4 regions of the Rummeliibacillus sp. SL167 genome follow, and region 1 is predicted to be linked to each of the others. Evidence: riboswitches for the same ligand, from Rfam matches in the RefSeq annotation. Region 1 holds a riboswitch; each other region holds the start of a gene.
The links. Region 1 has a riboswitch for lysine ahead of FEZ13_RS18485 (amino acid permease). Riboswitches for the same ligand answer to the same signal wherever they lie in the genome.
Positions count from the first base shown of each region.

Region 2: linked by a shared signal. The riboswitch ahead of FEZ13_RS01085 (aspartate kinase) and the one ahead of FEZ13_RS18485 (amino acid permease) in region 1 are both predicted to bind lysine.
Region 3: linked by a shared signal. The riboswitch ahead of dapA (4-hydroxy-tetrahydrodipicolinate synthase) and the one ahead of FEZ13_RS18485 (amino acid permease) in region 1 are both predicted to bind lysine.
Region 4: linked by a shared signal. The riboswitch ahead of FEZ13_RS17520 (transporter substrate-binding domain-containing protein) and the one ahead of FEZ13_RS18485 (amino acid permease) in region 1 are both predicted to bind lysine.

Region 1 is NZ_VCBM01000006.1:97,366-105,308, reverse strand. It holds gene FEZ13_RS18505 (ATP-grasp domain-containing protein) at 1-351, shown strand, start outside; gene FEZ13_RS18500 (SAM-dependent methyltransferase) at 601-1,770, opposite strand; gene FEZ13_RS18495 (nucleobase:cation symporter-2 family protein) at 2,031-3,362, opposite strand; gene FEZ13_RS18490 (xanthine phosphoribosyltransferase) at 3,378-3,947, opposite strand; purine riboswitch at 4,193-4,294, opposite strand; gene FEZ13_RS18485 (amino acid permease) at 4,916-6,388, opposite strand; lysine riboswitch at 6,561-6,740, opposite strand; gene FEZ13_RS18480 (CynX/NimT family MFS transporter) at 6,943-7,943, shown strand, end outside.
Region 2 is NZ_VCBM01000001.1:267,289-275,231, reverse strand. It holds gene sdhA (succinate dehydrogenase flavoprotein subunit) at 1-360, opposite strand, end outside; gene FEZ13_RS01095 (succinate dehydrogenase cytochrome b558 subunit) at 422-1,030, opposite strand; gene FEZ13_RS01090 (DUF2507 domain-containing protein) at 1,300-1,719, shown strand; gene FEZ13_RS01085 (aspartate kinase) at 2,076-3,308, opposite strand; lysine riboswitch at 3,430-3,612, opposite strand; gene uvrC (excinuclease ABC subunit UvrC) at 3,671-5,446, opposite strand; gene trxA (thioredoxin) at 5,514-5,828, opposite strand; gene FEZ13_RS01070 (electron transfer flavoprotein subunit alpha/FixB family protein) at 6,045-7,025, opposite strand; gene FEZ13_RS01065 (electron transfer flavoprotein subunit beta/FixA family protein) at 7,056-7,829, opposite strand; gene FEZ13_RS01060 (enoyl-CoA hydratase) at 7,851-7,943, opposite strand, start outside.
Region 3 is NZ_VCBM01000002.1:315,537-323,479, forward strand. It holds gene pstC (phosphate ABC transporter permease subunit PstC) at 1-311, shown strand, start outside; gene pstA (phosphate ABC transporter permease PstA) at 301-1,248, shown strand; gene FEZ13_RS12905 (methyl-accepting chemotaxis protein) at 1,763-3,418, shown strand; gene dapA (4-hydroxy-tetrahydrodipicolinate synthase) at 3,577-4,470, opposite strand; lysine riboswitch at 4,595-4,777, opposite strand; partial or broken gene FEZ13_RS12915 (IS4 family transposase) at 5,159-5,959, opposite strand; gene FEZ13_RS12920 (hypothetical protein) at 6,194-6,745, shown strand; gene FEZ13_RS12925 (hypothetical protein) at 6,807-7,757, shown strand; gene FEZ13_RS19610 (hypothetical protein) at 7,940-7,943, opposite strand, start outside.
Region 4 is NZ_VCBM01000005.1:100,248-108,190, reverse strand. It holds gene guaC (GMP reductase) at 1-547, opposite strand, end outside; gene FEZ13_RS17525 (PepSY domain-containing protein) at 1,448-2,923, shown strand; lysine riboswitch at 3,065-3,247, shown strand; gene FEZ13_RS17520 (transporter substrate-binding domain-containing protein) at 3,371-4,225, shown strand; gene FEZ13_RS17515 (amino acid ABC transporter permease) at 4,304-5,053, shown strand; gene FEZ13_RS17510 (amino acid ABC transporter ATP-binding protein) at 5,076-5,810, shown strand; gene FEZ13_RS17505 (methyl-accepting chemotaxis protein) at 6,008-7,003, shown strand; gene FEZ13_RS17500 (pirin family protein) at 7,335-7,943, opposite strand, start outside.

The DNA.
Region 1 (7,943 bases):
GTTGATACATCAAAAGGTTTCGAGTTGTGCCCAGCGGACGCTTGTCAGATCAATGACTTATTCTGCCCTGTTGGCGAACAAGTAGAAGAAAAGCCTAAATTCCAGATCGTAGATAATTCCGTATTAGATCTAGAACAAATCAAGTCTTATGAAAAATTCTTAAAAGATCAAAATATCACGGTTGCAGGCATTGAATTCATTAAAGCTGAAGATGGTACAGTTTACACTTATGATATCAACACAAACACGAACTATAATAGTGATGCTGAAGCCAGAGCTGGAAAATACGGTATGTTAGAACTTGCAACTTTCTTAGGCAAAGCATTAGAAAAAGAGCAAGCGCTTGTTTAAGAGTAAAAATAAAAGTAGCTTATTTTGGAACAATAATCTAAGAAAATATGCCATATACAAAAGCACAGAATGCGGATTGAATAGCATTCTGTGCTTTATTTTTATCCCGCGTTAACGGGCAGTAAGACCCCACCTCAAGGTTTAGAGAGAAACGAGAAAGATAGGTGTGGGATGAAGAAAACTCCCACTGATGGAGTTTCTCTTTATATAATCCAAAATGGGGTTTGCATCCAGCCCTTTATATTTGCACTATTGATACATATATTCACGGGTCATTGGTATTTCATTGTTAACACCTTTTGTAAAGATCAATTGTGATAAGTCAATATTACCTGCAGCAAATGATGCGGCACATGCATTTAAGTAAAGTCTCCACATACGGATAAATGTCTCATCCTTCATCTTTTTCACTTCTTCTATTGCCCCTTCAAAGTTGGATGCCCATATATCTAGTGTTTTCTCATAATGACGACGAAGACTTTCAAGATCGACTAAATGAAATTGTTTGGATGTAATATGCTGAACAAGCTCTGCTACACCTGGTACATAACCTCCAGGGAAAATATATTGATCAATCCATGAATTCGATGCACCTTCTTTTTGACACGTAATACAATGGAGCATAGATATTCCTCCATCAGCAAGTAAATCATAGACTTTTTCAAAGTATTCCTCTAAATGGTCCTGACCCACATGTTCTAACATACCGACTGATACTACACGATCGAATGATCCTTGTATATCTCGGTAATCCATAAGCTTGACATCGACTAAATCGATGAGATTTTCTTCAATAATTCTTTCTTTCACACGTGCATATTGTTCGTTTGATAATGTAATACCTGTAGCTTTTACGCCATATTTTTTGGCAGCAGTGACGATGAGTTCGCCCCACCCACAACCAATATCTAAGAGGGTTTGATCCTTTTGGAGATTAAGTTTTTTGAGGATATATGCGACTTTATTGCGTTGTGCATCGGCTAATGACTCATTTTCATGTTTAAAGTATGCACATGAATAGGTCATCGTTTCATCTAACCATAATTTATAAAAATCATTGCCGATATCATAGTGGAATTGAATATTTTCTTTGCTATGTTTTTTATTGTTCGTAATGGTCTTTAAAAGGGTTTTGTATAACTTACCATTGCCAAGAAAACTACCTTGTTTTTCATAAATCGATTGAACAACTCTTTTTAAGTCCCCTTCAACTTCAAGTTTCCCTGTCATATATGCTTCGCCCATTGCCATAGATGGATCTTGCACAATTTCAGCTTTGGGAATCACTTCATTCATCTTTATTTTAAAAACAGGTTTTCCTTCTCCATAATGGACCTTTTCCCCATCCCATAATGTAATTTCTACAGGATCGGAAAATGTACTTTTAAATAACGTCTTGTAAAAATATTGATCGATCATCTTCCACACCTCGAATAATAAGTAATGGACACCTTTTTCTGTCTGCGAATGACCGCAATCTAGAAATCGGATCCAAAGTCAAATAATTATTGGAAAATTATTGTATACAAAATCATTATAACACTAAATCTCAAATTCAAAGTAAAATGGGTTATATGCTTTTATATAATCTATCCTGAATAATTCAAAAAGATGACAAATTGGATATTTTTACACAAAAAAGCCCCACCCTATTGGATGAGGCAAAAATAATCTAGATGTTAAACATGCTTTTCAGTGAGGTTTGTTTTGACTTCGTTTATTTCCTTTTTCACTTCTATTTTTTCATCCCGTCTCCACGGAATCATGTTGAAGATAATATTTAATACGATTGCTGTTACACTACCGGCAACAATGCCATTACTTGTTAGAATACGCACTGTTTCTGGAAGCACTTTGAAAATATCAGGAACGACTGTTACACCAAGCCCCATACCAATCGAGCAAGCAATGATCATTGCATTTCCTTCTGATTCATTTATTGCACTGCCCAACATTTTGACACCTTGTGAAATAACCATACCAAACATAGCGATCATCGCGCCACCAAGTACAGCTGTAGGAATGATTGTTGTTAGTGCAGCAATTTTAGGCAAGAAACCCAATGCGACAAGCATAATTCCTGTGATAAAGATGACAGCACGATTTTTTACACCTGTCATTTGTATTAGACCCACATTTTGAGAAAACGCTGTATACGGGAATGAGTTAAAGATACCACCAATAATTGAAGCTAAACCTTCTGACCGATAACCACGTGCTAGTGCTTTATCGTTAATAGGTGTATTTGTCATACTGCTCAATGCAAAATAAGAGCCTGTAGATTCAACAAGCGATACAATCGCTACAAGCGTCATAATGATGATTGGTTGTGCATGGAATTCTGGTGTTGCAAAGTAAAACGGTGTTACAATTTGTCCCCACGCAGCATCAGCTACTGGTGAAAAATCCACCTTTCCCATAAAAACAGCTGCTACAGTGCCAAGTACTAAACCTATTAAAATGGCAATTGAACGAACAAATCCTTTTGTGAAACGATACAGTAAAACAATAGCGATTAATGTACCAAACGCAAGTGAAATATTAGAAACTGACCCGAAATCAGGCGCTCCTTGACCACCACCTGCATTATTAATAGCAACTGGGATTAATGTGATCCCAATAATCGTGACGACAGAACCAGTAACAATGGGCGGGAAGAATTTTACGAGTTTTCCAAAGATACCTGAAATAAGGACAACGATTAAACCGGACGCAATAATTGCACCATAAATAGAGCCAATACCGTATTTTGAGCCAATGCCAATGATTGGTGTTACAGCTGTAAATGTACATCCAAGAACTAACGGTAATCCAATACCAATTACTTTACCACGCATAACTTGTAATAATGTCGCGATACCACACATCATAATATCAATAGATACTAAATACGTTAACTGAGTTGAATCAAATTTTAATGCACCACCAATGATTAATGGTACTAAAATGGCTCCCGCATACATTGCTAATAAATGTTGGATTCCAAGTGTTGCAAGTTTTGCCTTGTTCATCTGATTAGTTGCCTCCTAAGCAAATTGTACTTTTCCATTTTCTAATGATGAAATAATCGCTAACGAATCAACGCGATAACCCTGTTCACGTAGTAATTGACCTCCTGGTTGGAAGCCTTTTTCTATCACAATACCGATTCCACTTGTAGTAGCACCTGCTTGTTTAACAATGTCGATTAATCCCTTTGCTGCTTCCCCATTTGCTAAAAAATCATCGATTACTAATACAATATCACCTTGCGTTATATAATCTTTTGATACAGAAATTGTATTGGTAACCTTTTTAGTGAACGAATAAACATTTGCAGAATAGAAATTATCTGTTAATGTTATAGATTTACGTTTACGAGCAAAGACAACGGGGATTCCTAAAATAAGTCCAGCCATTACTGCTGGTGCAATACCTGATGATTCGATCGTAAGGATTTTTGTCAAACCTGCATCTTTATATCGATCAGCAAACTCTTGACCTATTGCTTGCATGAGTTGTGGATCAATTTGATGATTCAAAAATGAATCTACTTTTAATACATCTCCTGATAAGACTTTACCTTCCCTTACGATTTTTTCCTGAAGTGCTTTCAACCTTGGGATCTCCCTTCTTATTTTCACGTTTTTAAATCTACCTTGCTTTCAATGACCGGATTTCAAGAATTCACATGCTGCGAACCTGATAGGAAATACCCCGCAATTTTGCATCCTTCCCCTATCTTTCTTGACACGAGCCACTTCAGTTTTTAGATAGATAAAAAGCCCGAAGAACTCGTACATCCAATCATCTATGAGTGGAGCAAGTCCTTCGAGCTATACAGTCGAAAAGAACAATTTATAAACATTGCATTGCTTCTCATAGTCAGATCATTTACGGTGATCTGGTAGAAACTTGCAAGCCATATTCTTGCTATTATATGAGTAAATGATATTTAGTTTTAAATTGAGAATGTCCCAATTATAGCATGCTATTTATAAAATTCAATAAAACATTAAAATATAGAATAATTCTGATAATTGTAAAACCCGAATATTTACAGATATTGAAACGAAATTTCAGCTAATCTCCGAACATTTTAGAGGATAATCACACCAATTCTCTTATATGTTCCTCCTTCTCGCTTACTTCGCATCATTATCATACAATAAGTCGCCGTCTTTCGCTCCACAACTATCAAAATTAGTTATTCTTAAATGTTCGTATTTTTTGAGAAGAAAATGATTTATGAAATTGATTCGAAAAGAAAATCATTCGTATTTTTTAGCTCAAAAGCATTGTGAAACCGATTCTATAGACTATTTTTTTATCAGGCATGTTGATTATCCAATTTTATCCATAAAGTATTTATTCGCCCTTTGAGATAATTTATTTGCTCTCTCAAAGACTTTATTCGCTCTTTCCGCAGGACATTGGATTGTTTTTTTATCAAATATGTGCTACACAAAAGGAAAGAGCAAGCCGCAGCGAAGATCTATATAAATGGTCCGAAAAATGCAGGTTTTCTCAAAAATTACGCCACAGACGACCTAATTTTTGTCAAATCAACACGCGTGTTTTTTTATTATTCTTTCATATGGCGTTTAGCCGTCAAATCCGCATCCTCTAGACGGACTATCTTTGTTTTATGTTTCCATTTATAACCAAACCAAATAATCAGGAAGATCGGTAAACCAATATAGGATACGAAAATACCGTTCCAATCAAAGTGATCCCCTGTAAATGCTGTGTAATTTTGACCAAGTATAACAAACGCACAAACTACAAATGCAAAAATCGGACCAAATGGGAAGAATTTTGAGCGATACGGTAATTCAGATAAATCATGGCCCTGTGCTACAAATGCTTTACGGAATCGATAATGACTTGCTGCAATTCCCAACCATGCGATAAATCCGCACATGCCAGATGCATTTAACAGCCAAGTATATACAGTACCTGTACCGAACAAAGATGCTAAAAATGATAAGCAAGCAACTAGTATAGTCACAATAAGTGCTGCGATTGGTACACCGCGTCCATTTAATCGTTTAAAGATTTTAGGAGCCTTTCCTTCCATCGCCAACTCCCACAGTGTACGAGATGATGCATATAAGCCAGAGTTGCCGGCAGAAAGAATAGCCGTTAAAATAACTGCATTCATAATGGAAGCTGCAAAAGCGATCCCTGCGTTTTCGAATACTAATGTAAATGGACTGACAGTTACATCATCACTATTAGCTAGTCGTTGATCCGTATACGGAATCAATAATCCAATTGCCAAAATAGCTAGAATATAAAATAACAAGATACGCCAAAAAATCTGCTTCACAGCTTTTGGAATAGTTTCACCTGGATTTTTGGTTTCTCCTGCTGTAATACCTAATAATTCAGTACCTTGGAATGAGAATCCAGCAGCTAAAAAAATGCCGAATGTCGCAAAAAATCCACCGTGAAATGGTGCATCCCCTTTAAAGAAGTTCGTGAATCCGATCGGCGCTTTTCCCCCAAGAATACCGAAGATCATTAAAAAACTCACTATCAAGAAAATAATAACCGTTGCAACTTTAATAACCGCAAACCAATATTCACTTTCCCCATAGCTATTAACCGACAGATAATTCAACACAAAGATAACAAACAGAAATGCCGCACTCCAAATAAATGAAGGCATATTAGGAAACCAATATTTCATAACGATTGATATAGCAGACACTTCGGCTGCAATCGTAATCGCCCAGTTATACCAATAGTTCCAGCCTAGCGCAAATCCTAATGACGAGTCGATAAATTTTGAAGCATACGTACTAAACGATCCTGAAACGGGCATATACGCAGCCATTTCCCCAAGACTAGTCATCAAGAAAAATACCATAATACCGATTAGACCATATGCAAGTATTGCACCGCCTGGTCCAGCAACAGCAATTGAATTCCCACTTGCCAATAGCAAACCGGTTCCAATTGTTCCACCAAGAGAAATCATGGTAATATGACGACTTTTTAACCCTCTATTTAAGCTCTGTTGTTCACTAGAGCTTGTCTTTTTTGTACTCATAATTCTCCTCTTTCCGATTTATCACGAGAAAAGGTAGAGTAAAGTTAATTAAAAATGGTTCTATATCAAATATTTGAGATATCCTTGTTTCGATACCCAACATTTAGTATAGATCCTAAAAAAAATACCATCCAAGTAACTTGAGATGGTCACTAAAACTCCTACCAATCTTGATAAAGATAGCTCAACACATCATTTCAGATGTGACAGTTCTGCACCTTTCGGTAACAGCCCCAGCATAAACAATAAAAAGCTTGTCGACACTTCGGCAATATCCCCTTTTTAATCGAGTCTATAATGCTTTTTCATCTCGTCGATTATACTCATGGACATGGCAACCTCTACCTCACCTACTGGATGAGGCATGTAATATATAATTTTAATACGGCTCTTATTATAATACAGAGTATTTTTAATAACAAGACGTAAAATAACTGTTACTCTAATACATTTTAGACTTATAGTAAACAATTATTGATGCTGGAATATTGAAATCTACTATTTATTAATGATACGGTTATAAAGAAGTTTCTTTTCAGGGAGGCCGTACAATATTGACACAACTGACACCTAGACAAAGTAAAAAATTACATTGGAATCGGAATACTTGGATACTTGTACTTGGTATTATTTTCATATCATCTACTTTACGTTCCCCTCTAACATCAGTAGGTCCAATTATTACCTATATAAAACAAGGCCTAGATATTTCCAATGTACTAGCAGGTTTTATCACAACTATTCCACTACTAGCATTTGCACTGGTTTCACCATTTGCGCCAAAACTTGCAAGACGCTTTGGGTTTGAGAAAACCTTGCTATTTGCCATGATTATTTTGGCCTTCGGTATAGTTATACGCTCAATGGGGAACATTATTTTCTTATTATCAGGGACAGCACTCATCGGTATTGCCATTGCATTTGGTAATGTTCTGCTGCCAGCACTTATTAAGCTAAAATTCCCTTTACAAGTTGGATTGCTAACTTCCATCTTCACAGTAGCGATGAATATTTCAGCGAGTATTGCCGCAGGTGTTAGCTATCCAATCGCCAGTACAATTGTCGGTTGGAAAGGTGCGCTTGGCTTTTGGTTTATACTTACGATTATTGCTTTTTTCGTGTGGTTACCACAATTACGCCAACAAATAAATGTAAAAGAAGATCATAAGCATATGAGACCTAGCAAACCGATTTGGAAATATCCTTTGACATGGGCTATTACGCTATCAATGGGCTTACAATCCTTACTCTTCTACACAACTGCAGCTTGGATTCCAGCCATGTTAAAATCTCAAGGGATAAGTGCCCATCAAACAGGATGGATGTTCTCTATCATGCAATTTTCACAATTGCCTATGACATTTCTTATCCCTATATTAGCGGCGAGAAAATCAGATCAACGCTCATTAGTGGTGATGTTTAGTATCTTGTATATCATTGGTTTTTCAGGGATTTTGTTGAACCTAACTTCACTTACTGTTCTTTGGATGATTTTCATTGGTCTCGCAGGTGGCGCATCATTTGGACTAGCCATGATGTTTTTCTCTTTACGCGC
Region 2 (7,943 bases), on a different contig from region 1:
GATAGTACCACCGAAACGACGGAAATCCAACAGACCTTCAGGTGTACGGTTAAACATAACGCCCATACGGTCAAATAAGTGAATAATACCAGGTGCTGCTTGAGTCATTGCTTTAACTGGTGGTTGGTTTGCTAAGAAATCCCCACCATAAATTGTATCATCAAAGTGGATCCAAGGAGAGTCCCCTTCACCTTTTGTATTTACGGCACCATTAATCCCGCCTTGCGCACATACAGAGTGTGAGCGTTTTACCGGAACTAATGAGAATAATTCAACTTCTGTGCCCATTTCGGCAGCTTTCATAGTAGACATCAAGCCAGCTAAACCGCCACCAACGACTATCAATTTGCTTTTAGCCATGTTTTTTTCTCACTCCTCGTTCAAATAGTAATCAAGCGCTTACAAGTTTACACATGACTGCTTAAATAAATGCAAGTAGAGCACCCACGCCGATTACAGATAACACTACAAAGAAAATCAATGTGATGTAAGTTGCAATTTTTTGAGATTTTGGAGATTGTGTAATTCCCCAACTTACTAAAAATGACCAAATACCGTTAGCCAAGTGGAACGTAGCTGAAATAATACCTAATGCATAGAACGCAACCATGACTGGGTTAGATAAAATATTAGCCATCATATCATAGTCAACTTCTGTACCAAGCGCTTTTTGAATTCGAGTTTGGAAAATGTGCCATGCAATGAATATTACAAGAATAACGCCTGTAATACGTTGAAGTAGGAACATCCAGTTACGGAAAGTACCAAAACGTTGATTATTTGGTGCTGCTGTAAAGGCAATATACACTCCATAAAATGCATGGAACATTAAAGGAATGTAAATGACAAACCATTCAAGGAACCATAAGAATGGTAAATTCCCCATAAATCCACTTGCTGTGTTAAATGCTTCTGCACCGTGTGTTGCTTGGAAGTTGATTAACAAGTGTTGCGTCACGAATAACCCTACTGGAATAATTCCAAGAAGAGAATGCAGACGACGCCAATAAAACTCTCGATCTTTCGACAAGACTGTTACCCCCCTTAATACTTGAAAGCAAGATGTCAATTTTTTGTCATGTAATTATCACTCGACATCTATTGACTGCTTGTTTCATAATGGTACAATATTATGACAAGTTTATTGTACTCTCATACCACAATAGCGTCAAGGCAACATGAACTTTTTTATGAGCTATTCTCGTTCATATTATTCTCGAAAAAAGCAATCATTCATGTCTAATGTGTATTAATTCTTTTACTGACATAATTTAGACAAAATATGAAAGAAGGATTTTCATGTCTACTCAACAAAAAAATGAAATAACACAATTTGGTTATGAGCTAATTCGTGATCATGTACTCTCTTCTATATTGGGGAAAAATGAAAAAGATATACTATATTGGTGTGGAAAAGAACTAGCTCGTCAATTTCCGCTCTATGATTTAGAAGAAGCAATCTCATTCTTTAAAGAAGCTGGTTGGGGAGATTTAACGATTGATAAGGTCTCAACTGATGAAGCTTTTTGTACTTTAACCGGAGATCCCGAAGTATTAAAATTTGATAGTCGCTGTTTTCAACTTGAGGCTGGATTTTTGGCGCAGAACCAACAAAAATACTGTGGCTTCCTAACAGAGTGCTACGAAGAAACGAAACCAAAACAAGCACAAGTTAAATTTCACATCAAATGGGATTTGAAGGATAGGATAGAAGGCTAGAGTGAACCTTTACCCAGGGAAATTTTCTTTCACTTGGGTTAGTTAGTTGGATCAATTCATCTTTTATAAGCGGTTAATTCTATACTTTACTAGTTATTTTAAAAGAAAACTTTCTGCTTGTTCATACACGATAGATTCATTCATCAAAAACTCCTACCAGAAAAAATGGAGAATACTGAAAAACTATAGAACCATGATTTTTATCACAGTTTTTTCAGTAGTCATCAAAATACTGGTAGGAGTTTTATTTACGTAATAAAGGACTCCACGCATACGTTCGTTCATATGAAAAGTCCTTTATGAACATATTGACGCTTACTCATTAATTGTAGTAGCCATCAGGTGAAAGTCATTTATTAATGTGGAATTTTTTCTTTGACGGATAAACCAAATTCGTCATGTAAAGCATTTGCTGCTTTTAACATATCTTCCTGCGGTACAACAACAGATACTTTGATTTCTGAAGTGCTGACCATTTTAACAGGAATCCCTTCACGATATAAGCGTTCGAACATCGATGCCGCAACACCTGGATTTGACACCATACCAGATCCGACGATTGAAACTTTTGACAGTTCCCCTTCATAGTCCACATGATGATAGCCCAATGTATCTTTGTGTTCAGATAAAACTTGTAATGTATCTTGAAGATTTTCTTTTTTTACTGAGAACGACACAGATGGTTCCGTTCCTTCAATAATCGTTTGGACAATAATATCGACATTGACATGATTTTTGGCTAATGTTGTAAAAATATTAGCTAATGAACTATTATATGCTTCCTTATAATATACCGTTAAACGAATAATATCCGATTCAAATGCAACACCACGTACAACCAAGCCTTTTTCCACTGTAATTTCCTCCTTCAAGATAGTACCTTCAACATCCTCATAACTCGAACGAACAGACATAGGAATATGATGATTCTTGGCTACCTCTACAGAGCGAGGATGTAGAACACCTGCTCCCAGATTCGCTAGTTCGAGCATTTCATCATAGGACATTTCCAGTAACTTTCTGGCGCCTTTAACATATCGAGGATCACTTGTATAAACACCATCAACATCTGTATAAATATCACAGCGTTCAGCATTTAGTGCTACTGCAAGTGCAACAGCAGTCGTATCTGAACCTCCGCGGCCTAATGTTGTAATATTTCCTTCATCATCAATACCTTGGAAACCAGCGACTACAGCAACCTTCCCCTTTTCCAAAGCATCTTTGACAGCCTTTGGTGCAATATTCTCGATTCTTGCATTGCTTGGCACATGCTCTGTCATAATACCGGCTTGCCAACCAGTAAATGACTGCGCCTCAATTCCTAATTTATGCAAAGCAATGGATAACAATGATATCGTTACTTGTTCTCCAGTTGTCAATAGTACATCCATTTCTCTTTTTGAAGGTGATTCAGAAATTTCATGAGCCATATCTACAAGTTGATCTGTCGTTTTCCCCATTGCAGATACAACTACGACAATGTCATGCCCGTTTTGTTTCTCACGCTGAATGCGTTTGGCAACATGCATAATTCTTTCTGTTGTTGCGACGGAAGTCCCGCCAAATTTTACCACTAAAATACTCATCAAAACGCTCCCCTACATAGTTGTATGTGGGCGACTTTCACAATGATTTCTAATGAAAAAAGAGCAGCCCTTTCACATGTGTGAAGAGCTGCTCTTAGCATGCACGTTCAAAAGAACATTCATGTGAGATAGCCCTCCAGAATCTATGTTGACTCTGACAATTCTACATTTCTTCAATGTAGAACCAGCAGCAAGATGGAATTAGCAATCTTGCAACTTCGGCGGCCTCCCCTTTCATCGACCTTCAAAGGATCTATTCATCCTCCAGTCGGGTACTCTTGAAACCCGCGCCTCTATCATCACTAAATCAGTGATTTTTAATTGGTGACACTACGATACCATATAAATCGCTATTTTTGCAATTATTTTTTCAAAAAAAAGTCAATGATTGCCTGAGCCAGTTTTTTAGGTACACCAGCTTCTTGTAATTCTTCAAACGTTGCTTCTTTAATCTTCTTGATCGAACCAAAGTGTTTTAATAGCTGTTGCTTTCTTTTTGGTCCGATTCCTGGAATTTCGTCTAAAATGGATGTAATCGCATTTTTTTCGTGCAGCTGCCTATGGAATGTGATCGCAAATCGGTGTACTTCATCTTGAACGCGTTGTAACAAATAAAAAGCTTCACTTGTTCGTTTTAGCGGAATGATTTCAGGCGGATTTCCATATAACAGTTGAGAAGTTTGATGCTTATCGTCTTTTGCTAATCCCGCAATTGGAATATCCAATCCAAGCTCATCCTCTAAAATTTCTCTTGCTACTTCCATCTGTCCCTTCCCTCCATCGGTTACGAGTAAGTCTGGAAGAGGGAGGCCTTCCTTTAAAACTCTTGAATAGCGGCGACGAATAACTTCGCGCATCGCTCCATAATCATCATGTGCATGGGCATTTTGAATTTTAAATTTACGATATTCTTTTTTACTCGGTTTACCATCAATAAAAACAACCATTGCCGAAACTGTATCCGCTCCAAAAATATGAGAATTGTCAAAAGCTTCGATACGTAGAGGAGTTGCAATATTCATCGCATCCCCCAATTGTTCGCAAGCACCTATTGTTCTTTGTTCTTGTCTCTCAAGCAATTGGAATTTCTCAGTAATAGCTATTTGAGCATTTTTTGATGCCAAATCGAGTAATTCCTTTTTCCTACCTCTTTGTGGCTTTAACACTTTAATATTCAATACTTGCTGTAACATATCACCATCTATTTCTTTTGGGATAAGAATTTCCTTAGGTTTTATATGTTCAGCTTTTTCATAAAATTGCCCGACATATGTTAAAAATTCATCCTCTGGTTCTCCATATGAAGGAAATAAAGAGACTGCACGTTCAATTAGTTTCCCTTGTCTAACAAAGAATACTTGTACACACATCCAGCCTTTATCTACCGCATAGCCAAAAACATCCCGATTGATAAAATCAGTTGTGGTGATCTTTTGTTTTTCCATTACAGCGTCAATATGGGCTATTTGATCTCGATATTCCTTTGCACGTTCAAAATCTAGTTTTTCTGAAGCATCCAACATTTTCTGATGCAATTCCTCTTTGACTGCCGTATATCCGCCATTCAAGAAATTCGTAATTTCTTGGACCATCTCATCATAAACCTGTTTATCAATATCTTTGACACATGGAGCTAAACATTGACCTAGATGATAATATAGACAAACACGATTCGGAAGTGAATAACATTTCCTTAAAGGGTATAGTCGATTAAGCAGTTTCCTGGTCTCATTTGCCGCATAGACATTCGGATAAGGACCAAAATATTTTCCTTTATCCCTTTTTACTTTGCGAACTGTGAGTAATCTTGGATATTTCTCATTTGTGATTTTGATATAAGGATATGTTTTATCATCCTTTAACATAACATTATATTTTGGATCGTGTAGCTTGATCAAATTGAGTTCGAGCAAAAATGCTTCTTTATTTGAAGAAGTGACAATGTATTCAAAATCTTCAATCTCACTAACGAGTCTTTGCGTTTTACCATCATGTGTGCCTGTAAAATAAGAACGAACCCGATTTTTTAAAACTTTTGCTTTGCCGACATAAATAATAGTGCCTTGTCGATCTTTCATGAGATAACATCCCGGTTGGTCTGGCAAGATAGCTAGCTTTTGTTTGATTAATTCATTCATCAAATCACCTCTAAAAAAACCGGGCACCTTTTGTAGGGACCCGGTTTCGTTTGTAAGTCTTAAATGATTAAGCGTGTTTTTGGATGAATTCAGCTAATGCTTCTTTTGGTTGGAAACCAACTGTTTTGTCAATTTGTTCTCCATCTTTAAATAATAGTAATGTTGGGATTGACATAATACCGAATTGGCTAGCTGTTTCTTGGTTTTGATCAACATCAACTTTTACAATGTTCACTTTACCGGCTAATTCTTGATCTAATTCTTCTAAAATTGGAGCAATCATTTTACATGGGCCACACCAAGTTGCCCAAAAATCTACTAATGTTAATCCATTTGCAATATCATTTGAAAATGTTGCATCTGTTGAATGTACAATTGCCATTTTTTCATTTCCTCCTTAACTCTATGTATCGGTAGTGTAGCATAAAAGAAAATATGAGGCGACTTTTCTGCTCACTTGAAACGATTCATTTACCTACTAAAAAATCAAACTATAAATTTTTCTAACAATCGATTTTGGTTCTAACTCACACATCAAAAAATAGTATGCTAGGGATATTTCCTAACACACTATTTTTATAGTAATCCCTCATTTTCATTAAGATTGAACGACTACATTTTTAAATTCTTCGATCAGCAATGGGACAACTTCAAATAGATCACCAACAATTCCGTAGTCTGCTATTTTAAAAATATTCGCTTCTGGATCTTTATTGATCGCTACGATAATTTTGGAGTTAGACATACCTGCCAAATGTTGAATGGCCCCTGAAATACCACATGCAATATATAAATCTGGTGTTACCACCTTACCCGTTTGACCGATTTGCAATGAATAATCACAATAATCTGCATCACAGGCCCCACGGGAAGCACCTACAGCACCACCTAAAAGTTTTGCTAATTCTTGTAATGGTTCGAAGCCTTCAGCACTTTTCACACCGCGCCCACCAGATACAACGACCTTCGCTTCCGATAAATCAACGCCATCCGCAGCTTTACGAACCACTTCTTTGATAACCGTTCGTAAATTTGTAATATCTACTGATAGACTTGAAACTTCCCCTGAACGGGTTTCATCTTTTTCGAGCGGCGTGATGTTATTTGGTCGAACCGTGATAAATACGATGCCATCATCTTTTACTTTGACTTTCTCAAATGCTTTACCAGAATATATTGGACGGACAAATAAAGCATCGTCACCATTACCTTCAATCGTTGTGACATCAGAGATCAAACCGCTTTGCAATTTGCTTGCGATTTTCGGAGATAAATCTTTCCCTAGCGCTGTATGACCAAATACAATGGCATCTGGATTTTCTGCTTCTGTTACAGCGACAAATGCTTGACTAAAACCATCAGAAGTATACTGTTTCAAATGTGGATGCTCTACAGTCACAATACGATCGGCACCATATTGAATAAGTTCTGCACTTAATGATTCAACGGCATCACCTATTAAGACGCCGATCACTTCACCACCATCAGCAATTGTTTTTGCAGCTGCAATTGCCTCAAACGAAACATTTCTCAAAGTTCCTTCACGTACTTCACCCAAAACTAAAACTTTTTTTGTCATACGATTTCCTCCTCAGCAATATGAATCAGCTTAAATAACTTTTGCTTCTGAATGCAATAATTGAACCAGCTCTTTCACTTGGTCTTGCAATTCTCCTTGCAATACACGACCAGCTTCTTTTTGAGCTGGTAAAAAGATCTCTACTGTTTCTGTTTTTGTTTCAACATCATCTTCATCTATATCTAAATCATCTAATTCTAGTTCTTCTAACGGTTTTTTCTTCGCTTTCATGATCCCAGGCAAAGAAGGATAGCGTGGCTCATTTAATCCTTGCTGTGCGGTCACCAATAGAGGGAGAGTGGCTTCGATCACTTCCGAGTCCCCTTCCACATCGCGCACGATTTTGGCTGTATTCCCATCAATTTCAAGACTTGTTATCGTCGTTACATAATTGATCCCTAATAATTCCGCAACCCGAGGGCCTACTTGACCAGATCCTCCATCTATCGCAACATTTCCACCTAAAATCAAGTCTGCTTTTTTGTCTTTTAAGTATTCAGCTAAAATATATGCCACGGAGAACTGATCTAAATCTTCAACATCTTCTTCTGCATTGATTAGCACCGCTTTATCGGCACCCATTGCTAATGCTGTGCGAAGTTGCTTTTCAACATCTTCTCCGCCAATTGTTACAACTGTCACTTCGCCACCCTGTGCATCGCGAATTTGGATAGCTTCCTCAATAGCGTATTCATCATAAGGATTGATGATGAATTCTGCACCGTCTTCTTGAATGATGCCACCATCTAATACAATCTTCTCTTCAGTGTCAAAAGTTCGTTTAACGAGTACATAAATGTTCATATACCTAACCTCCCAATACTTTTATTGACCTTTAAAAACAGGCTCTCTTTTTTCAATAAATGCTAGGATACCCTCTTTTGCGTCTTCCGTAATAAAAACTTTTCCAAATCCTTC
Region 3 (7,943 bases), on a different contig from region 1:
TTTATCGTATCATTATCCCAGCTGCCAAAAATGGTATTTTAACTGCTATCGTATTAGGGTTGGCCAGAGCATTTGGTGAGGCATTAGCTGTTCAAATGGTTATCGGTAATACTGTCAAATTACCAGATAGTTTGTATAGTCCAACTTCTACTTTAACAGGAATACTAACTATGGACATGTCTAATACCCTAAATGGTACAGCATGGAATGATGCTCTATGGAGTTTAGCAATGATCTTATTGATCATTTCCTTCTTATTTATTTTAATCATTCGAATGATTGGTAAAAGGGGTATGCAAAATGAACAATAAAAAAAACCATAACAATCAAGCTCGGATTGTCAACAATGTCTGGACAGCTATCTTTTATGCAATAGCTATTTTAGTCATTGCCTTGTTAGTATTTATAGCTGAAAAAATTATTACAATGGGATGGGGATTTTGGGATACTGATTTCCTTTTTGGAGCCCCTAGTAACACGATGGCAGGTGGTGGGATTGGACCACAATTATTCAATTCCTTTTATTTATTAGTTATTTCTCTAATCGTATCTTTCCCATTAGGATTGGGAGCTGGGATCTATCTATCTCAATATGCGAAAAAAGGAAGATTTTTAAACTTTGTACGACTTTGTATCGAAACAATGGCATCACTACCATCTATTGTTGTAGGACTGTTTGGTTTGCTAGTTTTTGTAACATTAGCAGATTGGGGGTATACATTAGTAGGTGGTGCGTTAGTGCTGACTATTTTAAATCTCCCAAACTTAACGAGAATTTGTGAAATGGCGATTAGTTCAGTTTCAGCAAGTGTAAAGGAAGCAAGTCTTGGGTTGGGCGCAACTAAGTGGCAAACCATCACAAAAGTATTGATTCCTACTGCTATTCAGGAAATTATTACCGGTGTTATTTTAACTGCTGGAAGGATTTTTGGAGAAGCAGCAGCACTTATTTACACAGCTGGTTTAACGACTCCTACACTAAATGCGGCAGCTCCTCTTGATAGCCCTGTTAATCCTTTTAATATATTTAGACCTGCTGAAACTCTTGCCGTGCATATTTGGAAGTTAAACTCTGAAGGTATTGTTCCAGATGCTCGTGAAATCGCGACAAAATCAGCAGCGATACTAATTATTATGGTATTTGTATTTAATATTGCAGCACGTTTAATTGCCAAATTATTGGATAAACGTTTTAAAGGCTCGGTAGGCGCAAAACCAAAAAAGGTAAAAAGTAAACTAATAAGCTAACTTGTTACAAACATAAAACGCACTTTATTAGACTACTATATCTCTAAATTTTAGAGGAAAGTAGTCTTTTTAGTAAGTGTTGTGGATAGCAGTTATCCCACTTTAACGGGCAGTAAGACCCCCACCTCAAGATGTAGAGAGAAACGAGAAAGATAAGTGGGGGATCAATTGCCCGTAAAAGTCCGATTGGTTTGGGTCAACAAGATGTTGGTTCCTCAGGTGTTGCCACAGGACGTGGCGCTTGTAACCTGAGTTCCTCTAGTTCAGTGGGGGATGAAGAAAACCCCCACTGATGGAAGCTTCACTTTATTGGAAAGCGGGCAAGTCTTTGTTGCAATCAACGAATTTCCCTTTCTATGGATTAAATTGGATAATCAGCACATCTATTTTTTATGTTTAATAATAAAATGATACCAGCTTAATATTCGTGTGGTTAAATATGTTAAATGAAATTATTTGAACGTTCTATGACAAAAAGAAATAAAGTCGACTAATAAAAGAGGGAATTGAATCTATGTTAAAAATACATAAATTTAGCTTTCGAATAATGTTGATGGCTCCCATTATTTTAATTATTATTTTATCTTCTAGCATTATTGCATTTGTAAGTTACGATAAAAACAAGAATGTTATCATTCATTCTACTGAGCAACAGATGCTTTCTTCAGCCGAAGTGATCAATCAAAAAATCACCATGTTAAAATCGACATCCACTGCAGAAGAATTTGATCATAAATTAGCCTATGCACTAACTCAAAATAGAAGCAGTTTTAAGTCAGCGTCCTTAACGCCTATGCAATTTAAAATAACAAAGGAAGGAAAGGCTGAGCCTTTTAACCAATTTAAGAGTGAGATACCAAAACTTTCTTCTAGCTTTGCCAAGAAACTTTATCAACAAAAAAATGGAATCATACATGATAACGGGGTGACTTATGCCCTTTCTTTTCAAGTAGAACTAGATCAATCTGTATATGTCATTGCATTAAACGACCAAGAGTATTTAAAGCCTGTATATAGCTATAGAAATTTAATGATAGGTATTACGCTTTTTACGGTGCTAATCGCAAGCATCATCGGATTTATGTTGATCAGTAAAGTGACCAAACCAGTTATTTCTTTAAAAAAATTAATGGATAAGATATCTCAAGGAGATTTGCAAGCAAGGATAAAGATAGGTCAATCTAGTAAGGAAATCTATGCATTATCCACTGGGTTTAACCAGATGGCAGATCGACTTCAATCTTTAATGACTCATGTAGAATCGAGTGCAAAACAGGTAACGCAAACTTCTGATAGATTAAAAATCACTTCTTCAGAATCTAGACAGGCTATAGAACAAGTCTCCATAGCAATTGAAGAAGTAGCGAGTGGAACAGAAGTACAAGTTGAATCTGCGACACAAGCTTCAGGAAAAGTTTCTCATATCTCAACTAAAATGACTCATACTGGTCAATCTATTCATAGCGTCGAAAATTCAATAAATAGCGCATTACAAATAGCAAATTCAGGAAACCAGTTAGTGAATAATACGGTCGAGCAAATATCCTTAGTCGAAAAAACGGTTGAAAATACAGCTGAGATGCTGGAGTCATTACAGCTAAAATCAAAGGATATCGATCAAATTTTGAATTTAATAAGTGAAATATCCAGTCAAACCAATCTTCTATCATTAAATGCGGCAATTGAAGCTGCACGTGCAGGTGAACAGGGAAAAGGTTTTGCTGTTGTTGCACAAGAGGTTCGAAAACTCTCTGATCAATCAGAACAAGCAGTTATGCAAATAAAAGAAATAACCGATAAGATAAGAGAAGAAACAGATGATGTCGCGCTATCGATGAATCAAGGATTAAAAGTATTAAAAGAAGGCATTATAATGGTCAATCAAACCGAAGAATCTTTTGAAAACATTGTAAAAGCCGTTCAAAACGTCACGAACGAAACCAATGACGTTTCGTCTATCGTAGATAATGTAAGTGTAGAAACAAAGAATATGGTCGACCGAATGAAGGAAATCTCTTCGATTTCAGGACAATTCGCTGGAACAATGCAACAGATTTCAGCTGTCACTGAAGAACAATTAGCATCTATGGATAATGTCACAAATGAGGCACTTGCATTAAATCATTTGGCGAAGGGTCTGGAAGATATCATCAATGATTTTAAAGTATAAATATTTGAGATGTGTAAATATATTGATGTATTGATGCCTAAATTATTCTATGTTTTAGTGTGAGAAAAGGCGACATACGAAAATCCCCCATACAGGAATGAATGTATGGGGAATGTGTCATTTTTTATGAATATGGATAGGTTCGTTCCGTTAAGATTTTATAAAACAACTTCTTCTTTTTGATCTACTACTTTCAATACTTCTTGTAATGCACTCAATTCATCAGTGTTTAAAGGAAGAATCGGTAAGCGGACGCCGCCGACAGAAACTCCTTTTAAATTTAATGCTGCTTTAACAGGTGATGGATTTGGCGCTGCGAATAATCCTCTGAAAATAGGAAGAAGTCTACGGTGTTCCTGTGCTGCTTCTTTCAATTTTCCATTTTTAAAATTGTTCACCATTGCTTGCATTTCATTTCCAATGATATGGGATGCTACTGAAATAACACCTGCACCACCGATTGATAATATTGGTAAAGTTAAACCATCATCACCACTATATAGTGAGAAATCTTCTGGTGTCTGTTCAATGATTTGTGCCATCGCATCCAAATTCCCACTTGCTTCTTTAATGGCAACGATGTTAGGGATTTGTGAAAGACGAACGACTGTATCCACAGCCATATTGATAACACTTCTTCCAGGGATATTGTATAAAACAATTGGAAGTGTAGTTGCTGCAGCAATTGTTTTAAAGTGTTGGTATAAGCCTTCTTGAGAAGGTTTGTTGTAATATGGAACAACAAGCATGATTGCGTCAACACCAGCATCTTCAGCTTGTTTTGTTAATTCGATTGAAGCTTTTGTATTATTTGAGCCCGTTCCAGCAATGATTGGTACTTTTCCATTGACTACTTTTACGACAAATTTAAATAATTCTACTTTTTCTTCTGCGGATAAGGTAGGAGATTCTCCAGTTGTACCAGCAACTACAATTCCATCCGTACCGTTTGAGATTAAATGATGAATTAAATTTTCTGTAGCGGGAAAGTCAATTTCCCCGTTTTGATCAAATGGCGTCACCATGGCGGTTAAAACTTGTCCAAAATTCATTACTTCTCCACATCCTTCATGATTTTTTTTATCAACATAATAGAGGGAGAAGGGCAATTAGTAAGATAACGCAAAAAAGCAACAACGAGGCTACGTTGTTGCAGTAGAAACAAAATCATTTCTGTGCGTAGATAGCCCTCCATATAGTTTTCTACTACATGACAGTTCTGTATTTATTCAACAACAGAACCAGCTTTGAGAAGAATGAGATTCTCTCCACTTCGGCAAATTCCCCTTTCCACAATCATCGACGGATCCCATTATCCTCCAATTGTATACTGATGGTCTTTGCTCCTCTATCCTTACTTCAAAGAAATATTGAAATAAGTAAATATTTAAATTAAAGATATCTTAGCACTCCTTTAGAGTTTTTGCAATACCTTCATTGAAAATTTTAGAAAGTTAGATATTTGTATTAGAATGAATGCTGATCTAACCATAAATAATACGGAACACTGATGAAAGCTTTTTTAAAAGAAAGGGATTAGTAAAACACAACGTGAATGGATGAAGATATCGAAGTAATTTATAATTTTATAAGCACTAGTGTTGCATAAAAATGTTAGAAAATTCAAACTTTTTATTTTCAGGGTTTTACGGCCAAAAAGTTAAAGCTTTATCAAAATTGGTCCATCAATTTGGCTATTATTTACAATTATGCTTATGCAACAACGACGATTTTTATTGTTTAAGGTACAGCTTTTTCTTTAATTTTCCGAAGCCAAATATGTGCTGGCTTCCATAATGCTGCCCTCAAATAACGGCTGATTTGTAGAATTTTCCGTTCACTCTTTGTATCCATTTGAGCTAACACATTCAAGCAGAAAACAATTAGTGCCATAAATACTTGGCTGTCAATCGCATTTTCGCTTTGACCATAGAACTTTTTGATATTCAGATGTTGTTTTATCCATTTAAAAAATAATTCGATGGCCCAATGAGATTTGTACATTTCTGATATTTCTTCTGGCTCTAAATCAAAACGATTGGTGACCAGATGAGTACATTTCCTTTGGTATCTAGCACTTTTACTAAACAAAAATAGTTTTCAGCTCTATTTTAAGTAGTACCCATCAATACCATTTGGTCAGACAACACATCCGAATCCTCGGGTATTTTAAAGTCGTACACTTGTCGAATAACGGCATTTTTCCTTAGCCTGGAAAGAAATAGGCCTCATCGGTCATGCGATCAAATCGCTCGTAATCTAAATAACCACGGTCAAAACATACATGCAATCCCGATCGTCTACCATGACTTCTAGCTCATTCCAATCATGAACTTTCGCGGAAGTAAGTATAGCCTTTTCTGGATAAGATTCACCTTTTTCCATAAAGACAAGGCGTAAATGGAGTTTCACGCCTGTCTTGGTTTTACGAAATTGAGCCCATTTATGATTTGTTAAATGAAGTGGCAATGTGCTGGAATCAATAATTTTTAAGGGCATAGTTCTTTTCGAATAGTGAGTTTTTGTATGAATCTGTCCCATGCAAAGTTCCTTTTTTAGTGGATTTGGACGGGTGATCACTTGCTAAATCCATTATAAAGGAATTTTTTATGGTTAGAATTAAATAATTGAAGATTATGAGTATTTTTAATCTTCAGTTAAATGCAATGAAATGTAAACTTTTATAATAATTGTTAAAATATATTTGAAATAAATGAAATTTATATATATAATATATTTGTTCCAAATAATTTAAAAAATAGGAGATGAGAACGCATGAAATTTAAAAGCAAATTGACAGCATCATTGGTAGCTTTAGGTGTTTTAGCAAGTTCAAGTTTTTTAACAGATGTATCGGCAGCAGAAACAACTTCAACATATTATGATAGATTTGGTGACTCGGTAGTAGAAACAACAACATATGATTCTAGCGGTAATCCAATATCCGTAAGTGTTGAAAAATGGAAAGTAACAGCTAAAGCACCATATTGGAGTGCAAAATCTGATATCAGTCGATCATATGAATTCCCCAATGTTACAGTTACTTTAAATGGAACAGGTACATCTGGTTCATATACCAGTAAATCTAAAAGTAAATATTATTCTATAGACAAAATAGGTGTTTCAACAACATTAACTAGTGGCGGTACTGTAATGGCTACTAAATCGAAAACTAATGAAGATTCAGGTTATGCTGCAGCAACTGCAAGAAAATCTAACGTTCTTCTCCCACCTGGTAAATACAAGGATACATCAAGTCATACGTTCGAGCATGCAGGGTACAATAGTTGGTATCCAAATACTGAAGCTACAGATAAATGGTCGTAAAATTTAAAGAAGCATATTGGGTAAAGCCTTTATGCTTCTTAGTATTTTTTGGAGGTGTAATTTGAGTAAAAGAGTACTGTTATTTTGTCTTCTAATTACAAGTTTGTTTTTTAATTTAGGATGCCAAACTAATGCATCAAGCCAAACTGAAGGAGAGGATACAGAATATTCAAATAAGGAACTTCCTATAGCGAATTCTGGCGAAGGTTTTAGTCTAGGATTTTTTGATAATAATCAAATAGTAAAAGAAAGAACATTTAAATTAAATAATAAAGAAAGCAACTTCAAAAAAAAGATAATATTAGGTAATAAAACATCAAAAGAACAAGAATTTATTCTTCTAATTTTTGATCATGCTAAACAAATGACATTCTCAGTAGACGGTAAATCGAAAAATTTTTATATCTTTAAAACAAAAAAAGATGCATATAAAGCAATGAATGTAGAGATAAAGGGGCTATCAGATGGTTTCCATTCAATTAGTTATTTAATATTAAGAAGTCCTAATAAGAAAATTACAAATTTGGAGCAATCACTAGCATATTCACAAGTATTTAGTGTTAGAGTAAATATTCTTAAGAACATTAATGAGATTCCAACCAAAAACAAATTAATAAGAACTAATAATGAAATTACCAATAATGGAGCTATTTCTGGAGTTTTTTTAGGTGAATATAACAACAAATATAAAGGAAAACTAATTCAAAAAAAATCTAGTTTTAAATATAACTTAGTTTATGGTAATCAATGGGACCGTGAAGTTGATTTTTATATAGTGTCTCTACTAAATTGGAGACAGATAAATGTTAGCAATAAAACACCATATATATATGATAAATTAAAATCAGGTCAAGAAGTTTCAGTACCAACAACAATGAGTAAAAAACAATTAAATAAGGATAAAAACATTATAGTTAGCCTATTTCTACCTACCCCTTTTAAAGATTTGACACCGGATTCTCCTTTTATTGATGCGAATATAGTATCTAGTAATCGAATCTATATTGAATAGTTATAATAAAGTACCTATAGTAATGGGAGTAAACCATTTAATTGAGGCTCTCAATAAAGCATAGTCTGTTGTTTTAAAGTATATAATAAAATAAAAAACCTGATTTTCTAATTCATGAAAATCAGGCTTTTTTAGTACATTGATAAACTGTTATGCAATGTTAAAACTTAATTATTAATAACTCAA
Region 4 (7,943 bases), on a different contig from region 1:
AGCCTGTTTTAATCTTAGTGATACATACTTTACCAGGTCCAATACCAACTTTTGTCGCATCAGCACCTGCATTTTCGAGTTCACGTACAGCTTCAGGTGTACCAACATTGCCAGCGATCACAAAAGATGTAGGAAGTAGTCTTTTGATATGATGAATCATATTGATGACAGCATTTGAATGACCGTGAGCAATATCAATTGTTATATAATCTGGTGTTAGATTGGCTTTTGCCAAATCTTCTATAAAAGTATACTCTTCAGGTTTTACGCCAACACTAATTGAAGCGATTAATCCACGTGAGATCATATCTTTCACGAAGTCTGCACGTGTTTCTGGATGGAAGCGGTGCATAATATAGAAATAACCATTTTCAGCTAATTTAATGGCAAGAGATTCATCTATAATTGTTTGCATATTTGCAGGGACAACTGGAAGTCTAAATTTGTGACCTCCAAGCATAACGCTTGTATCACATTCAGAGCGACTATTTACAATACATTTTGCGGGAATTAATTGAATATCTTCGTAATCAAATACATTATCCATGTCCACACTCTCCTAAAAACGAATATTATTTTTTAATAGCTTTAAAATGTTCGTCCTTTGGTAATTTACATTATTTTCGCTATGATGTCAAAAATTTTTCCTTGATTTATAAATAAAGAAGTTTTTGAAGTGGAAAATCAATCAACCAGACCCATTCTATTGGTTTATTTTGATTCAACAGAAGATGTCACCACAATTTTATCCCGCTTTAACGGGCAGTAATACCCCCATCTCAAGATTTTGAGAGAAACGAGAAAGATAGATGGGAGACTGCCCGTTAAAGTCCGATTGCTTCGGACGGGCAGGATGTTGGTCACTCAGGTGTTGCCACAGGACGTGGCGTTCTTAACCTGAGTTCCTCTATTTCAATGGGGGATGAAGAAAACCCCCACTGATGGAGTTTCACTTTATCTTATTATAAGTAGATATTTTTACAAGGGCAACGTAAGACGAATACATATATTTATGTTAAAATCAGGATTTAAGGATTGTTTAAAAAGATATTCAATGACAGGCGTGTTGATTAGGCAGAAATTAGGAAATATTTTTGATATAATTCTTAAAAAAACATGTATTTTTCGTTTCATTTATGTAGATCTTCGCTGCGGCTTGCTCGACTCCCGCGGGAAAAGCGAATAGATGAGACCCCGCAGCGTAGAGATTAAGGAACGGAGTCTAAGGGCGCCACGTCCTGTGGCAACGACTCCGTGACCAACATCCTGTTGCCCCCAGCATTCGCCCGCAGGAAAGCGAGCAAGCCGTAGCGGAAATCAACGAATTCTCCCTATCTTTATGGATAAAATTGGATAATCAACACGCCTGATTCAATGATTTTCTATATTGATGGACATAAAAAACAATAACTTCGCTTTTAAAGAGATTAATGAGAGGAAGCAAATAATGGGAAATTTGGAATTTGTATTACGAGAATATATTATGGGTCGACCAGTTATTTCGATTGAACATGATGAGGAAGATCCAACTTTTGGCGTAATCATCGATGCACATAGAAAATTAGTATATGGTCATATAGAGTTATCTGATGATCAAAAACTTACATCTTTTATGGTTGATATGGAAGAAATCACAAACAACAATGATGTTTCATTGGAAGAATATGAAGAGCTAGAGCCTGATGAATTGATCGGTTGTGCAGAAGATTTTATTCAAGATTTTTGCCAAGAAAAACTGCATTTTAAAAAGATGACAGAATGGAATGGCGAATCTTATATGATCGTGTTTGAAGCAAAGGATGGCGCATTAAATTTATTTTTGCCTAATTCAGGTGCAACTATTGAGATCAATAAGCAAGGATTTATTATCTCAGCTGTCTTGTTTCAATCGTATTATCAATTATCTTATCCAGATATTCAAATTTCAGCACAAGATGCAAAAAATATATTATGCCAATATCCTCTAGTGGAACTAGGTATCTTCGAAAATAGCGGAGAGATGAAACTTGCATATTATCCGAAACGTGAATATGTAGCCGTTCGTGTTGATGGGCAAGTCGTAACAGCGGATGAGCTTTTGGATGAATTTGTCGCCGATGCGCATGCGTTTGAACAAGTCAATGTAACTGAATCTATAGAAAGTCTCTTAGGCGTTACCAATGATATGCATAAAATAGAAAACGGTGTAGGCACCTATTGGTATCCATCAGAGGATGAAAGGAATATGGAAGAAACTGAACCAACGATTAAGATGGAACAGATAGACGCGTTGCAACAAAATTATGAGTCAAATGTTGAATGGAAGGAATTAGAAGAGGAATTACCTTTAGAGCTTCTTGAAACAAAGGCGAAAATGTTCTTAGAAGCTGCAATAGGAAATATTCATGAAAAATATTTACTGGAAGAACAACTTCAAGATGGCGATGACTTTGAAGTTTTAACAGAAGAAGATTTAACGGAGGAAGAGCGCCGATTCTTTGAGGAACTTGAAATGATGGAAGAAGAAAACGAAGAGGATTTGGATGAAGATGATGAGGATAACAATTTCGAACCATTTACAACCTTTACATTCGTACGCCATTACAAAGGGATTCGCATAGAGGAATATACTATCTATGTGAATGTTGGTATTTATACTGGTGTTATTCGTGATTGTTCTATTATATTACCAGATGAAACACAACTACTAAATATGAAGATGGATCCTGTATTATCATTAGAACAAGCAGATGCCATATTTAAAGAACATTTGCAAATGAAACTTGCTCGCACGATCAATTATGATGAGGAGGATGAAGAAGTTACAGTATATGGATTAAATTATGTCATGGATTTCTCAGCAAATGGTGAAATTGAAAAAATCGATGCAACTACTGGTGAAATCCAGTATATTGAATCAGATATTTTAAAAGAAGGAAAATGATATAAACCTTCACTAATTTATAGCTCGAATTTATTAGAATACTACTAATCTTATGCTAATTTAATAGTGAGCGGTTGACAGAAAAGTGCTAGTCATGTAGACTGTCACTATTAATTGATAAATACAACCTCACTAGTATCGCGGTGAGGTAGAGGTGCAATATTTAATAGTTCTTAGTGGAGTTAGAGAAAGCGAGGAAACTAGGGAGAAGGAAATGTTGCCGAAGTTTGTAATAATCTCGATATTACATGCTGGGTCTGCAGTGAATAATTGCAGGACTGTCTCAATAAGTTGTCGAAGTTATTGAGTTGAGCTATCTCATGATGGGATAAAAGTGGAGGATTTAGGACTAGATATATTCTGGAGCCTGAGTTCAACTCAGGTTCCTTTTTTATAGTCTTTTTTTCTAAGGCACATAGGAGATTGTTTTTCAAAGGAGAGGGAAATATGAAAAAGACATGGGCATTATTGTCAGGTGTTTTATTAATGACCATCCTTGTGTTAGCAGGGTGTGGCTCGGATGATTCTAAAAAATCAGAATCATCGGATAGTGGGGATAGTAAAGGTACATTTGCAGTAGGCATGGAAGCGGGATATCCACCGTTTAACTGGACACAATCAGATGATTCAAATGGTGGTGTCGCCATTAAAGGAAATGCAGAATATGCAAATGGTTATGATGTACAAATCGCACAAAAAATTGCTGATGGATTAGGCAAGAAATTAGTGATCGTTAAAACAGAATGGGATGGTCTTGTACCTGCATTGACTTCAGGTAAAATTGATGCCATTATTGCTGGTATGTCACCAACTGCAGAACGTAAAAAAACCATTGATTTCTCAGATATTTACTATAAATCAAACCTAGTAATGGTTGTAAAAAAAGGTAGCAAGTTTGATGGTGCTACTTCAATCGCCGATTTCAAGGGGGCAAAGGTAACTGCTCAGTTAAATACATTCCATTACACAGTTATTGATCAAATTAAAGACGTTAAAAAACAAACAGCGATGGATAACTTCCCAGCAATGCGTGTAGCACTTGAGTCAGGCAAAATCGATGCTTACGTTTCGGAAAAACCTGAAGCAGTTTCAGCTACAGCAGCTAACGATAAATTCGCAATGGTTGAATTTGCGGATGATAAAGGCTTCAAAACTTCAGAAGAAGATACTGCAATCGCAGTCGGCTTACAAAAAGATAGCGATTTAACAGAAAAAATCAACAAAATTCTTAAAGGTATTTCAGAAGAAGACCGTCAACAAATTATGGATGATGCAATCAAAAATCAACCAGCAGCTAAATAGTTTTTAGACTTAAAGAGCTACCGATTGTGTGATTTATAGCAATTGGTAGTTCTTGTTATGCTTTAAGGAGGAGTAATAATGAGCTTAGAATGGTTTATCAATATCATTACAAATAACTGGCCGATGTTCTTACGAGGCGCTTGGATGACACTGGTTATTTCAACAATCGGGACTATTATTGGCGCATTAATCGGCTTGATTATTGGCGTCATTAATACAATTCCAAAGGGTAATGGTGGAGCTAAAAAATGGATTTTACAAACCATTAATGCGATTTTAACTGTTTATGTTGAGTTCTTTCGAGGAACACCTATGATCGTGCAAGCAATGGTTGTTTACTATGGTTCTGATTTATTGTTTGGCATTGACATGAACCGTACCTTTGCGGCTATTTTGATTGTATCGATCAACACAGGTGCTTATATGGCTGAAATCGTACGCGGTGGAATAATGAGTATTGAACAAGGTCAATTTGAAGCGGCACGGGCTATTGGTATGAATCATTGGCAAACAATGGTCCATGTAGTTTTACCACAGGTTTTGCGTAATATTTTACCTGCGACAGGTAACCAATATGTGATGAATATCAAAGATACATCTGTATTAAATGTAATCGGTGTAACAGAATTATTCTTCCAAACTAAATCGATTGCAGGGAATAACTTCCGTTACTTCGAATCATTCTTCGTAGCATGTATTATTTATTTAGTCATGACCATTATTGTTACGCAAATTTTGCGATTCTTTGAACGTAGACTCACAGGTGACGCGAACTATCAAATGTTAGATGATGCTGCACTGATTCGTGGATCAGAACAAACAAAATAGAGGTACAAAGGAGAGAATAACTATGGAAACAATTATCGATATTCAACATCTCAGTAAATCCTTTGGTACACATGAAGTATTAAAAGACATAAACTTTTCCGTGAAAAAAGGTGAAGTAGTGTGTGTCATTGGTTCATCTGGATCAGGAAAGTCAACGCTTTTGCGCTGCATTAACTTACTTGAAACGCCAAGTGGCGGTGAGATTGTTTATAATGGCAAAAATATCCTAGGTAATAAACAAAATCTTAATACGTATCGAACTCATCTAGGGATGGTATTTCAACAATTCAATTTATTTAACAACTGCGATGTGTTAAACAATTGTATCTTAGGTCAAGTAAAGGTTTTAAAACGTTCAAAAGATGAAGCCAAAGATGTAGCCATGAAATACCTAAAAGTAGTGGGGATGGATCGTTATTTAAATGCGAGACCTGGTCAATTATCAGGGGGGCAAAAACAACGTGTTGCTATTGCTAGAGCTTTGTCTATGCAACCGGATGCGCTATTATTCGATGAACCCACATCAGCCCTTGATCCTGAAATGGTAGGGGAAGTATTGAAAGTAATGAAAGAATTAGCGCAATCAGGCTTAACGATGATCGTTGTTACGCATGAAATGGAATTTGCAAGAGAAGTATCTGATCGAATTGTATTTATGGATAAGGGTGTGATCGTTGAGGACGGTGCGCCAGATGAAGTATTCAACAACCCAAAACACGAACGTACAAAGGCTTTTTTACAACGTGCGTTAAAATAAAACGAAAGCTGTCATCTAATCAATGACAGCTTTTTATGTAAGGTTTTATTACATAAAAGAACAAATTTACTCACAATATGTAAGCGCTATGATTAAATTTTAAGTAATGAAATGTTAATAATACAATTATTAGTCGGAAAATTCTAAAATTAGCATGCTATACTATAAAGAAAGGTTTTTAATTAGGGGGTTATTATATGACAAAAACACAAGAAAAAAATCTTAATGTATCAACATTGATGAATGAGCTAAAATATCAAAATAAAGAAATGCAAACAGTTATGCAAAAATTACAAAAGATCTCTTTGCAGTCCAAAATATTAGCATTAAATTCAGGGATCGAAGCAGCTAGAGCTGGAGAAGCAGGGCGAGGCTTTTCGGTAGTAGCAAAAGAGATTAATAAGTTTGCCGCAGCAAGTATGGATGCAAGTAAAGAAAGTGAAGAAATTATTAACTCTATTCAACAAAAGGCGAATGAAATCATTGCTGTCCGAACAGTAGATATTGCTTTTGATACGATCGATAAAATTGATCGTAATTTATTTGAAAGAAATTGCGATGTACAAGCATGGGCGACTTTTGATGCAGTCAAAAATGTTGTATTAGATCCAACAACTGAAACGAAACAGGCTGCACAGGCTTTATTAAAAAATATATACGAAATTTATGAAGTATATTTTGAATTATTGGTTGTTGATTTGAATGGGAATATTTTAGTCACTGCAAAAAATCAAAGCGAAGTTGGCAAGAGTATGGCGGATCGTGAATGGTTTAAAGAGACTGTTGCGAATAATGATGTATATGTAACAGATATGTATTATTCTGAAGTTGTCCAAGGATACACAATGGGCTATTCTTGTCCGATTCGCGATCAATTTGGCAATGTCATTGGTGTATTATCTACACGTTTCAACTGGGATTTCATCTACGATATTATTGATAATGTCAAAATTGATGAACATTCAAATTTATATTTGATCAATAAAGAAGGTATCGTGATCGCATCAAAAGATAGAGAAAATATTTTAAGTAAGAATTTGAACAATATGAAAGCCGTCAATCAGGTTATAAGTGGCGCAGATACCCGTGGATATGTAATAGAGAATAACCAAATTTGTGCCTATTGCCTAACGGAAGGATACAATGCCTATAAGGGAAAAGGCTGGTCCGTTATTGTAGTTGAGTCTATATAATGGTTTATTTAACTTATTACCGAACCGACTTTCAGCAGCCATTCTTGAAGAAAGAATGGAATCGTTTTTCGGATGAAATAAAGATTGATGAAAAATTCGTATGGACCCTGGTTTAGTAGCAAAAATAAAAAGCTCCATTTTGAAAAAGATTGATCAAAATGGGGCTTTTTTATTCCTCGTTCATCAGGTAATAGCAATTCTATATCAAGACTCCGATAATAAGTGAGGATAGGTGTGGGATCAACTTTGCCTGTAAGCTCCGATTGATCCAACTAACACATAGTTGGGGTATAGAAAATCATCACTGTGTGAAGCTTTCCTTGAAGAAAGATCAGTCGATTTTAACCATTTCAATTACTAAGATATGTGCAGTGTCTTGTGCTTTGATATGAATATCTTCTTCCTTGATTTCTAAGCCATCATGCGTTTCAAGTTCGATGTCATTGATGGTTGCTCGGCCTTCTATTTCAACGAGATATGCTTGTCTGCCTTCTGCCACTTCAAAGTCGATTCCCTTGCCTGCATCTAGTTCAAGGGCATAGAGATTTGCATCCTGGTTTATTTGAATAGGCGCAGTGCCTTTTTTATCTGAAACCATGTGAAGCCATTTATTCTTTCGTTCATCCATTGTAAATAAGAATTCACCATAATGAGGCGTATGGCCGTATCGGTCTGGTAAAATCCAAATTTGTAACATACGAAGTTCTTCCTCACCTCTATTATGTTCACTATGGAAAACACCTGTACCCGCACTCATATATTGTACTTGACCGCGTGTGATTGTATGTTTGTTTCCCATACTATCTTGGTGTGTGAGTGCACCCTTGACTACATAAGAGATGATTTCCATGTCACGGTGAGGGTGAAGGTCGAATCCAGTGTGTGGTGCGATTAAATCATCATTAATAACACGTAGTGCACCAAATTGGATGTTGTTTGG